DNA from 4 places in the Ornithinimicrobium cryptoxanthini genome. Region 1 is predicted to be linked to each of the others. Evidence: riboswitches for the same ligand, from Rfam matches in the RefSeq annotation. Region 1 holds a riboswitch; each other region holds the start of a gene.
What was found. A riboswitch is a leader RNA that binds a small molecule or an ion and turns the genes downstream of it on or off. The one in region 1 is predicted to bind cyclic di-AMP.

Region 2: linked by a shared signal. The riboswitch ahead of NF557_RS02325 (C40 family peptidase) and the one ahead of NF557_RS08130 (C40 family peptidase) in region 1 are both predicted to bind cyclic di-AMP.
Region 3: linked by a shared signal. The riboswitch ahead of NF557_RS17510 (transglycosylase family protein) and the one ahead of NF557_RS08130 (C40 family peptidase) in region 1 are both predicted to bind cyclic di-AMP.
Region 4: linked by a shared signal. The riboswitch ahead of NF557_RS07645 (C40 family peptidase) and the one ahead of NF557_RS08130 (C40 family peptidase) in region 1 are both predicted to bind cyclic di-AMP.

The regions. Positions count from the first base shown of each region.
Region 1 covers NZ_CP099490.1:1,772,615-1,774,806, forward strand. The annotation lists gene NF557_RS08125 (sensor histidine kinase) at 1-266, shown strand, start outside; cyclic di-AMP (ydaO/yuaA leader) riboswitch at 424-601, shown strand; gene NF557_RS08130 (C40 family peptidase) at 954-1,538, shown strand; gene NF557_RS08135 (alpha/beta-hydrolase family protein) at 1,986-2,192, opposite strand, start outside.
Region 2 covers NZ_CP099490.1:495,049-497,240, forward strand. The annotation lists gene NF557_RS02320 (metal-dependent transcriptional regulator) at 1-696, shown strand; cyclic di-AMP (ydaO/yuaA leader) riboswitch at 989-1,135, shown strand; gene NF557_RS02325 (C40 family peptidase) at 1,138-2,046, shown strand; gene NF557_RS02330 (1-acyl-sn-glycerol-3-phosphate acyltransferase) at 2,136-2,192, shown strand, end outside.
Region 3 covers NZ_CP099490.1:617,069-619,260, forward strand. The annotation lists gene NF557_RS02875 (serine/threonine protein kinase) at 1-808, shown strand, start outside; cyclic di-AMP (ydaO/yuaA leader) riboswitch at 1,003-1,147, shown strand; gene NF557_RS17510 (transglycosylase family protein) at 1,155-1,889, shown strand; tRNA gene NF557_RS02885 (tRNA-Thr) at 2,005-2,080, shown strand; gene NF557_RS02890 (flavin-containing monooxygenase) at 2,103-2,192, shown strand, end outside.
Region 4 covers NZ_CP099490.1:1,659,119-1,661,310, forward strand. The annotation lists gene NF557_RS07640 (MFS transporter) at 1-795, opposite strand, end outside; cyclic di-AMP (ydaO/yuaA leader) riboswitch at 932-1,121, shown strand; gene NF557_RS07645 (C40 family peptidase) at 1,122-2,120, shown strand.

The sequences.
Region 1 (2,192 bases):
CGGTCACCATTTCGGCACAGTCCACCGGGGAGCGGGTCGTGGTGACGCTCGCCGACACCGGCGAAGGCATCCCCGCCGACGCTCTGGAGCACGTGCTCGAACGGTTCTACCGCGTCGACACCGCCCGCGACCGACAGCGCGGTGGCTCCGGGGTTGGCTTGACGATTGCCCGCGGCATCGTCAAGGCCCACGGGGGAGATCTCTCGGTCACCAGCCCCGGCCCAGGGCGTGGGACAACCGTCGCCTGGTGGCTCCCGGCCCTGTAGACCCCCGTCTGCAGCGGTGTGCCCTACGCACTGCCCGGCTTTCATGAAGGTTCCATGAAGAACGACCATGATTCGGGTCCTGAGGGCGTTCCACTGAGTCCTGGCCGTTATCGTTTTGTTACCTACCTGCCCCTGGTGGGTCCCGGGCGTTCGCCGAGTCTTGTCAGCGCTGCGGGTCACACGAGAAGTCCGCATGACAAGAGCGGGGGACCCATGAAGTGGAACGCCTTGCGTTCCTCCGGGGCGAAGGTTCGGCTCACGAACACTGGGCCGTTTCCCGGGCAACTCCAGCCCGAGCCCGACAGCTAACCCCGCAGGCGCAGGAGAGGTAAACCCGTGAAGCGACGCATACCCGGGCGCCACCGCGCCCCACTCAACCTGCCCCGTCCCGTGACCGGAACCGCCACCGTGGCGGCCTCCGGCCTGCTCGTGGCCGCCCTTGGGGCCGCGACCTCCGTGCCCGCGCCCCCAGCGACAGCCTTCGGTGTCATCGGCACTGACCCGCTCCCGGCTCCGGAAGGCATTCAGCGCCCGATGGTGATCGATCAGAGCTCCACTCCCAGCTCTGCTGCCTCGCTCCGTGTGACCGCCGAGCCGGCCAGAGACGTTCCTGTGCAAGCGCTCCCGGCACCAGCCCCGGATGACGTTGAGCAGCACAGCCACTTTGGCGAACTTGGCTTTACCGGCGTGACCCCGGCACCGGAGCCGGCACCGGAGCCGGAGCCGGAGCCGGAGCCGGTGGAGGTGGCGAACGAGAGCACCGCGCCGGCTTCCGAGAATCTCAGTGACGCGGGGGTCTCCGCCGCGCAGACCCGCGAGGAAGACAGCGCGGGCAGCCGGTCGGAGTCCCGGCAGGAGGCGCCGGCCGAGCCGGTTGCACCCGTGGCCCCCGTCGGTGGCCAAGGCGCCGAGGCAGCCATCGCCTGGGCACAGGCCAACCTGGGACTTCCCTACAGCTGGGGATCGAACAGCGGCGGTGCCTACGACTGCTCCGGCTTCACCACAGCGGCCTTCCGTGCCGCCGGCATCAGCATCCCGCACGGGAGCGAAGCCCAGTACCACGCCACGAGCCGGGTCTCCCTTTCCGAGATCCAACGAGGCGACCTGCTCTTCTACAGCAGCAACGGCTCCCCCTCTGGCATCTTCCACGTAGCCATCTACCTCGGGGGCGGGCAGGTCATCCACTCCCTCCGCGACTGGTCCAGCTGGGACGGTTCCAAGATCAGCGGCATCAACTACGCCTCCGGGCTGATGGCAGCTGGTCGCGCCTGAAACTCGAAACAGCATGGTCACGGTGACCCTGTCCTCGAGCGGTATTTCGGCCCACCTCGAGGTGCAGGGTGACGGCCGTGGCAGTCCTATCGCTGACTGCGAGCCTGTATGCGGACGCTTCGTCCGCTCGGGCTGGCCATCGCCTGACAGATCGCCCACGCCCACGGTGGTTCGCTCACCGTCGACAACCGGGCCAGCCCGATGCCCGGTTCGTCCTCAGCCTACCCCTGAGGATGAGGACTCCTTCTTGGACCAAAGCACCGCTGAGGCTCCTCACCGGATGGAACTGGCCGAGTATGCCGTGCGCTGGCGCGGCTCTTCCTCCAGCCACTTCTCGTCCTGTGGGCACTCTACGGCGGCGGCTGGCTCCGGCGAGCCTCGCCACCGAAGCCTCGATCCGACTGACTGGCCCGACGCCACGGACACGACCAGGTCCTCGGGCATCGGTCAGCGCTCCACCTCTTCTAGTCGTTGGCGCAGCGACTCCAGCCGCTCGGCGTCCCACCCCTCCGGTTGCACCACGGCATACCACGCACTCAACGGTTGCGTCCCGTAAAGATGTCCGTGGTCCTGGTCGAAGTCGTTGCCGACTGCCATGTCGACCGCGACCTGCAGGAACGTGGCCACCGGGGTCCAGTCCATCGCCGGGTTCAC
Region 2 (2,192 bases), 1.3 Mb from region 1:
ATGAGCGATCTGATCGACACCACCGAGATGTATCTGAAGTCCATCCTCGAGCTGGAGGAGGACGGGGTGGTGGCCCTGCGGGCCCGCATCGCCGAGCGGCTGGACCACTCCGGCCCGACCGTCTCGCAGACGGTGGCCCGGATGGAGCGCGACGGGCTCGTAGTCCTGCACGACGACCGGACCCTGGAGTTCACCGCGCATGGTCGGCGCACGGCGGTGCGTGTCATGCGCAAGCACCGCCTGGCCGAGCGGCTCCTGGTGGACGTGATCGGCCTTGACCTGCCGCACGTCCATGAGGAGGCTTGCCGCTGGGAGCACGTCATGAGTGACCAGGTCGAGCAGCGCATCCTGGCGATCATCGACGACCCCCGCGTCTCGCCATACGGCAACCCGATCCCGGGCCTGGCCGAGCTGGACCCGTCGTTCGGCACCACCGGTCGAGCAGCCGGTGAGCACATGGTCGACGCCCTGGTGGGTGCCCAGGAGCTGGAGCTGGTGGTGGTCCGCATCGGGGAGCCGGCTCAGGTGGAGCCTGAGGTGCTCGCGCTGCTGGGTGAGGCGGGCGTGGCACCCGGACAGACCGTCTCGGCCCGGGTCGAGGGGGAGCGGGTCGTGGTCGTCGGGGCCGGGGAGGGTGACGCAGCGGTCTCCCTGCCTCGCGCGGTGGCCGCTCACATCTTCGTCGAGACGGTCTAGCAGCCGGGCTCGAATCCGGCCCTCCGAGTGCCTGTTGATAGACGTGCCGGGACCCGCCGAGGTTGCACAGCGACGCTTGTGAAGTCCCTCACAAGAACCCTGGGAGTCTGGCAAAGCCCGCTGGCGTTGCCGCAGGTCATCGGCGATTGGCCTCCGTCGGCCGACCGAGGTTGTCCACAGGCTCTTTACCAAATTGTGACAATTGCTAGATCCTGTGTGTACTGTTTACCTCGCTGCCTCTCCCCGGAGGCGCTCCTGCCGCAGAAGCTGAGTCCTGTCACTGCGGTTGGGATCTCAGAGAACTACCGCTGGCAGGAGCGGGGGACCCAACACTGGGGCTTCACCGCCCCTTGGGGCTAAGAGATGCTGGCTCGCCAGCGCCTCCGGGCAACTCCAGCCCGAGCCCGACAGCTCACCCCGTAGGCCATGGAGAGGTACACCGTGACCATTCGCCCCACCGGTCGCCACCGCGCGCCCAGCCGGCTCACCGCCGCCGGCACCACGATCACCCGCTCGGCCAAGACGACCGCTGTTGTTGCGACCTCTGGCGGCCTCCTGGCCGCCGCTGTGGCGCCCGCCAGCGCGGCCAGCCCGCAGGGCTTCGTCGAGGAGGTCGCTGCCGTCGTGACTGCCAAGGCTGCCAGCGAGGGACTCCTCAGCGCCGACCAGTCGCCGCTGAGCGCAGTTGACCTGCTCGCGACCGCCATGCCCGTCATGGCCGAGCCCACCGACCTTCCGGCCGTCGCGATCGCCGCACCCAAGGAGGTCGAGACCAGCTTCGGCGACCTCGGCTTCACCGGCGTGACCCCGGTCGTCGAAGAGCCCGAGCCCGTGGTTGAGGCCGCTCCGGCCGCCCCCGCTGAGGAGGCGACGCAGTCCACCTCCAGCACGACCTCGGAGCGGACCGAGTCCAGCGCCAGCCGCACCAACGAGCGCGCGGCCGCCCCGGCACCCGCTGCCGCTCCGGCGCCTGCTGCGGCTGCCGCTCCGGCGCCGGCGCCGGCCCCGGTGTCCAACAGCGGTGGCGTGCTGGGCGTCGCGGCGGCCTACACCGGCATCATGTACTCCTACGGCGGGACCAGCCCGAGCACCGGCTTCGACTGCTCTGGCTACACCTCCTTCGTCTTCGCGCAGGTCGGGATCAACCTCCCCCGCAGCGCGGCTGGCCAGCAGTCCTATGCCACCCCGGTGAGCAACCCGCAGCCCGGCGACCTGGTGTTCTGGGGCTACCCGGCCTACCACGTCGGCATCTACGCCGGCAACGGCATGGTCTATGACTCGGGCCGTCCGGGCATCCCGACCCAGCTGCGCGCCGTCTTCAGCGGTGTGAGCGGCTACGGTCGCGTCTGAGCCACACGTTCTAGCACGCATCACAAAGGCCCCCGCCTCGGCGGGGGCCTTTCGTGACCATCGGGTCCCCCCGCCACTACCGTAGGACCATGATTCGACGCCTTGCGGCTCGCGCCTTCTGGTCGCTCAGCCGCTGGAAACTGTCC
Region 3 (2,192 bases), 1.2 Mb from region 1:
ACAGACTCGCGTGGCCCCCCAGCAGGTTCCGCTCACGGCTCCTGCCCTGTCTCCTGATGCCGCATCCGGGCCGGCGCCCTACGGCGCCCCGCAGGCTCCCTACGGCGGCCCGGGACAGGATCCATACGCCAACCCGTCGCCATACGACACCCCGGACCGCTTCGGTCAGCCGATGCGCCGGCCGGACCCTCGCATCGGCCGTCCGATGCGCAGCGGCACGCTCGCCACGGCACTGGTCGCGGTCGTGGGTCTCGCGGCTTTGGTGCCTCTGCTGGCGTGGGGCCTGCTGGCGATCTGGTCGGTGCTGGCGCGCACCGTCGACCACTCGGTGACGTCCCTGGTGCTGCGCCGGCACGAGGCGGGGCGCCGGCGCTCCGACGTGCCGCTGGCGGTGATCGCCAGCCCGTGGCACCTCTTCGTGGCGGTGCTGTCGACCGGCCTGGCGATGCTGCTCCCGATCGCCTTCGCGCTCGCCGCGACGGTCATCACCGCCGGCGGACTCACGGCCATGGGAGTGGCCTCGCTCGGGGTCGAGCACCCGGTGCCGGTCGCGGTCGGCACGGCGCTGGGCACCCTGATGGCGTGGTGGGGGCCCGGCGGACTGGCGCTTCGTCGCGGCTCGCGCACGCTGGTGCGCGCCGTGCTGCCCTCTCAGATCGCCTCGCAGATCGTGGCGACGTTGCTGCTCGTCGGTGGTGTCGCGCTGCTGGCGTGGATGGTGCTCGACGGCGGCGAGGTCTCCTGGTGGCCGACCACCTGGACCGACGCGCCCTTCAGCGATCTCATCCCGCAGACGCTGCGCCCCTGACGCTGCGCCCCTGACGCTGCGCCCCTGACGCTGCGCCCCTGACGTGCGACGACGGGGTCTGTCCACAGCAGGCCTAGCCACGATCTGCCGATCTCGGTAGCCTGTCACCCGGTCCACCCGGACCCACAAGTGCATGCCAGCAGCACGCGACGCGTGTGTCCCCCTCAGTGCCTCACCTCGTCACCAGGGGACCCTCTCCGGACGGTCCGGGCGCGTGACGAGGGCGGGGAACCCAGATCGACGTCCCCCGACGTCTTGGGGTGAAGCCGCCACGGCGGCCGGGCACCTGACAGCCCGAACCCGACAGCTAACCCCGCAGGCACACGTCAGGAAGGTAGATCTGTCCATGGCACCTGCCAAGCACCGCAAGCCGCGCACGCCCCTCGCGTGCGCCCCGATCGCGCGCCGCGCGGGCGGCTTCACGGTGGCCGCTGCTGCGGCCGCCGCAGGCATCGGCCTGACCGCGCCTGCCGCGAGCGCCGACTCGGTCTGGGACCGGGTCGCGATGTGCGAGTCCAGCGGCAACTGGTCCATCAACACCGGCAACGGCTTCTATGGCGGGCTGCAGTTCTATCACCCCACCTGGGTCGGTTTCGGCGGCCAGCAGTACGCCAGCTATGCCCACCAGGCGTCCAAGGCCCAGCAGATCGCCGTCGCGCAGAAGGTGCTGGCAGTGCAGGGCCCCGGCGCGTGGCCGGTCTGCTCTGTGCGCGCCGGGCTGACCCGCGACAACGGTGGCGCCAGCACCACCGCCCCGGCCCCGCCGCGTGAGACCACCGCTCCCTCGCGCAGCGCCAGCGCGCAGGTGATGGCACCGCTGGTGCGCGACGGGATCCGCGGCCCGCTGACCACCAAGGCGATCCAGCGCTGGGTCGGCACCACCCAGGACGGCATCTTCGGGCCGATCACGACCAGGGCGCTGCAGACCAAGGTCGGCACTTATCCCGACGGCATCTGGGGCCCGAACTCGCAGGCGGCGCTGCAGGACTACCTCGGCATCTCCCGCGACGGTTCGACCTTCATGAACTACCGCACGGTCCTCGCCCTGCAGAAGCACCTGAACGCCAACGTCATCGGCTGAGTCGCCGGGCAGCTCCAGCTCCAGCCAAGGCGGTGGGTATGCCGACAGGCAGGTAGCATCGTCGTCGTTGCCGGCCGCGGTGGTCGGCTCCTGCGTCGCTGCTCTGCAGCGGCACGCCCCTGTAGCTCAGTTGGTAGAGCATCCGCCTTGTAAGCGGACGGTCGCGGGTTCGACTCCTGTCGGGGGCTCCACGGGCCAGTCTCGAGGAGAGAGATGACGGACACGTCCACCTATGCGGTGATCGGCGCGGGCCCCTCCGGGCTGGCCGCGGCCCGCAACCTGCAGCGGTTCGGCCTGCCGTGG
Region 4 (2,192 bases), 110 kb from region 1:
ACCGGTCACCGCCAGCGTGCCGAGGCGCAGCACGGGGGAGGCCAGGATCTGTCGCAGCCCGTGCGCGATCGAGCCTCGCTGCCTGGCCGTAGGCACCTGGGCGACCGTGCCCGTCGTCGGCGCCACCACGGGATGGCCGGTTGCCGAGTGGTCGGCGAGAGCACGCGCGGTCAGGAGCGGGTCCGGACGCAGCAGCACCGAGAGCACGACGGCCGCGACCAGGAAGCCGGCGGCGCTGAACAACCAGGCGCCCGCCAGGGGCGGGAGGCCCAAGGACTGCGCCAGCGCCTTGCCCGGTCCCAGGATGTTGGGCCCCAGCACCGATCCGACAGTGGTGGCCCAGACCACCAGACTGAGGTGCCGTCCGCGCCGCCTGGGTGGTGCCAGGTCGACCGCGGCATACCGAGCCTGGCTGTTGGCCGTCGAGGAGGCGCCGAACAGAGCCGTGCCGAGCAGCAGCAGGGGGAAGTTGCCGAGGACCGCTGCGGTGATCGCCAGCGCGGCACCGACCGTGCCGATCAGATAAGCGGCGACCAGGCCGACGCGTCGACCTCGGGCTGCCATCAGCGCGGCGATCGGGATGGTGATCAGAGCGCCTCCGAGCACCTGTGTGGTGTTGGCCAGCCCAGAGAGGTCGTCGCGGCCACTGATCTCGGCGGCCATCAGCGCCGCGACGGCGATGCCGCTGGCCACCCCGACGCCACCGAGCACCTGGCTGCTCATCAGGGTGCCCACCGTGCGGTTCTGCAGTGCGTGGACCCCAGCGGCGTCCGGGGGCCGCGGGGCGGTCATCATCGGCACAGTCTGCCAGGCACCCCGACCGACTCTGCCCACTCTGAGCCGACACGGCAGCGTGGCGCGCCGTTACCAGATTGTGACAATTGTCGCCAGGTCCGGTACCGTCGTTGGAGCCCGTCGCACGACTGGCCGCGAGGAACGGACGCCGAATCTTGTCACCGTCACCTCGGACCCCTGCACCCCCCTGACAAGAGCGGGGAACCCACGTTCCCCGGGAGAGAGACTCTCCCTTGGGGCCAAGGTTGGACCTGGCACCAGGTCTGACCCGGGCATCTCCAGCCCGCGCCCGACAGCTAACTCCGCAGGCGTTGGAGAGGTATGCCGTGACCCGACTGACCGCAGGCGGGCGCCACCGCGCGCCGAGCCGCATCGCGACAGCCCTGGCCCAGGGCCGCTACTCGACGACGTCCACCCTGTCGGTGGCCGCTTCGGGTGGCATCCTGGCGTCCTCGGTCCTGGTCGCCACGACCCAACCACAGGATCACCTGCAGGCGGCCATGGCTGCCCTCGAGCCCGTGCTGAGCGCCGAGGTTGCCGGTGCTGCCCCGGACACACCCATGACGGAGGCGGACACGCTGAGCGTCGCTGCCGACGCACTGAGCCCCGCCGCCGCAGCCCTGGCCCTGCCCGGCAACGTCCAGACCTTCACCCAGCGCATCGACCGACCGGTCCAGGCTGTCGCCGCGCCGGCTGACGCAGACGTCGCCCCGATGGGCGAGCTGGGTTTTGTCGGCGTCACGCCGGTCGTCGAGGAGCCCGAGCCCGTCGCGGCGGTCGAGGAGAGCACGGCGGCTGCGGATGCGCCGTCGCAGGACCGCACCGAGACGACGGCAAGCCGTTCGACGGCGCGCTCGACCGCGCCCGCTGCGGCGCCTGAGCCGGCGCCCAAGCCCGCGCCAGCACCAGCACCCGCACCAGCACCAGAGCCGGCGCCCGCCCCGGCTCCCGCGCCCTCGGGAGGTGCCGAGACCGCGATCGGCTGGGCCTACAACCACCTCGGACTGCCCTACATCTATGGTTCGGCCAGCGGCGGGGGTTTTGACTGCTCGGGCTTCGTCAAGGCCGCCTATGCCGCAGCCGGCGTGAGCCTGCCGCACGGCAGTTCCGCGCAGTACTCCGCGACCTCCCGGGTCTCCCTGGACAACATCCAGCGCGGTGACCTGCTCTTCTACAGCCAGGGGAGCGGCATCTATCACGTCGCCATCTATCTCGGCGATGGTCAGGTCATCCACTCGCTGAGGGACTGGAGCGGCGGCTTCAGCGGCTCCAAGGTCACCGGGATGCACTACTCGCCCGGCCTGTTCGCGGCCGGTCGGCCCTGATCACCTGAACGCACCGCATCACCTGAACGCACCGCATCACCTGAACGCACCGCCGAGGGGCGGGTGAGGCTG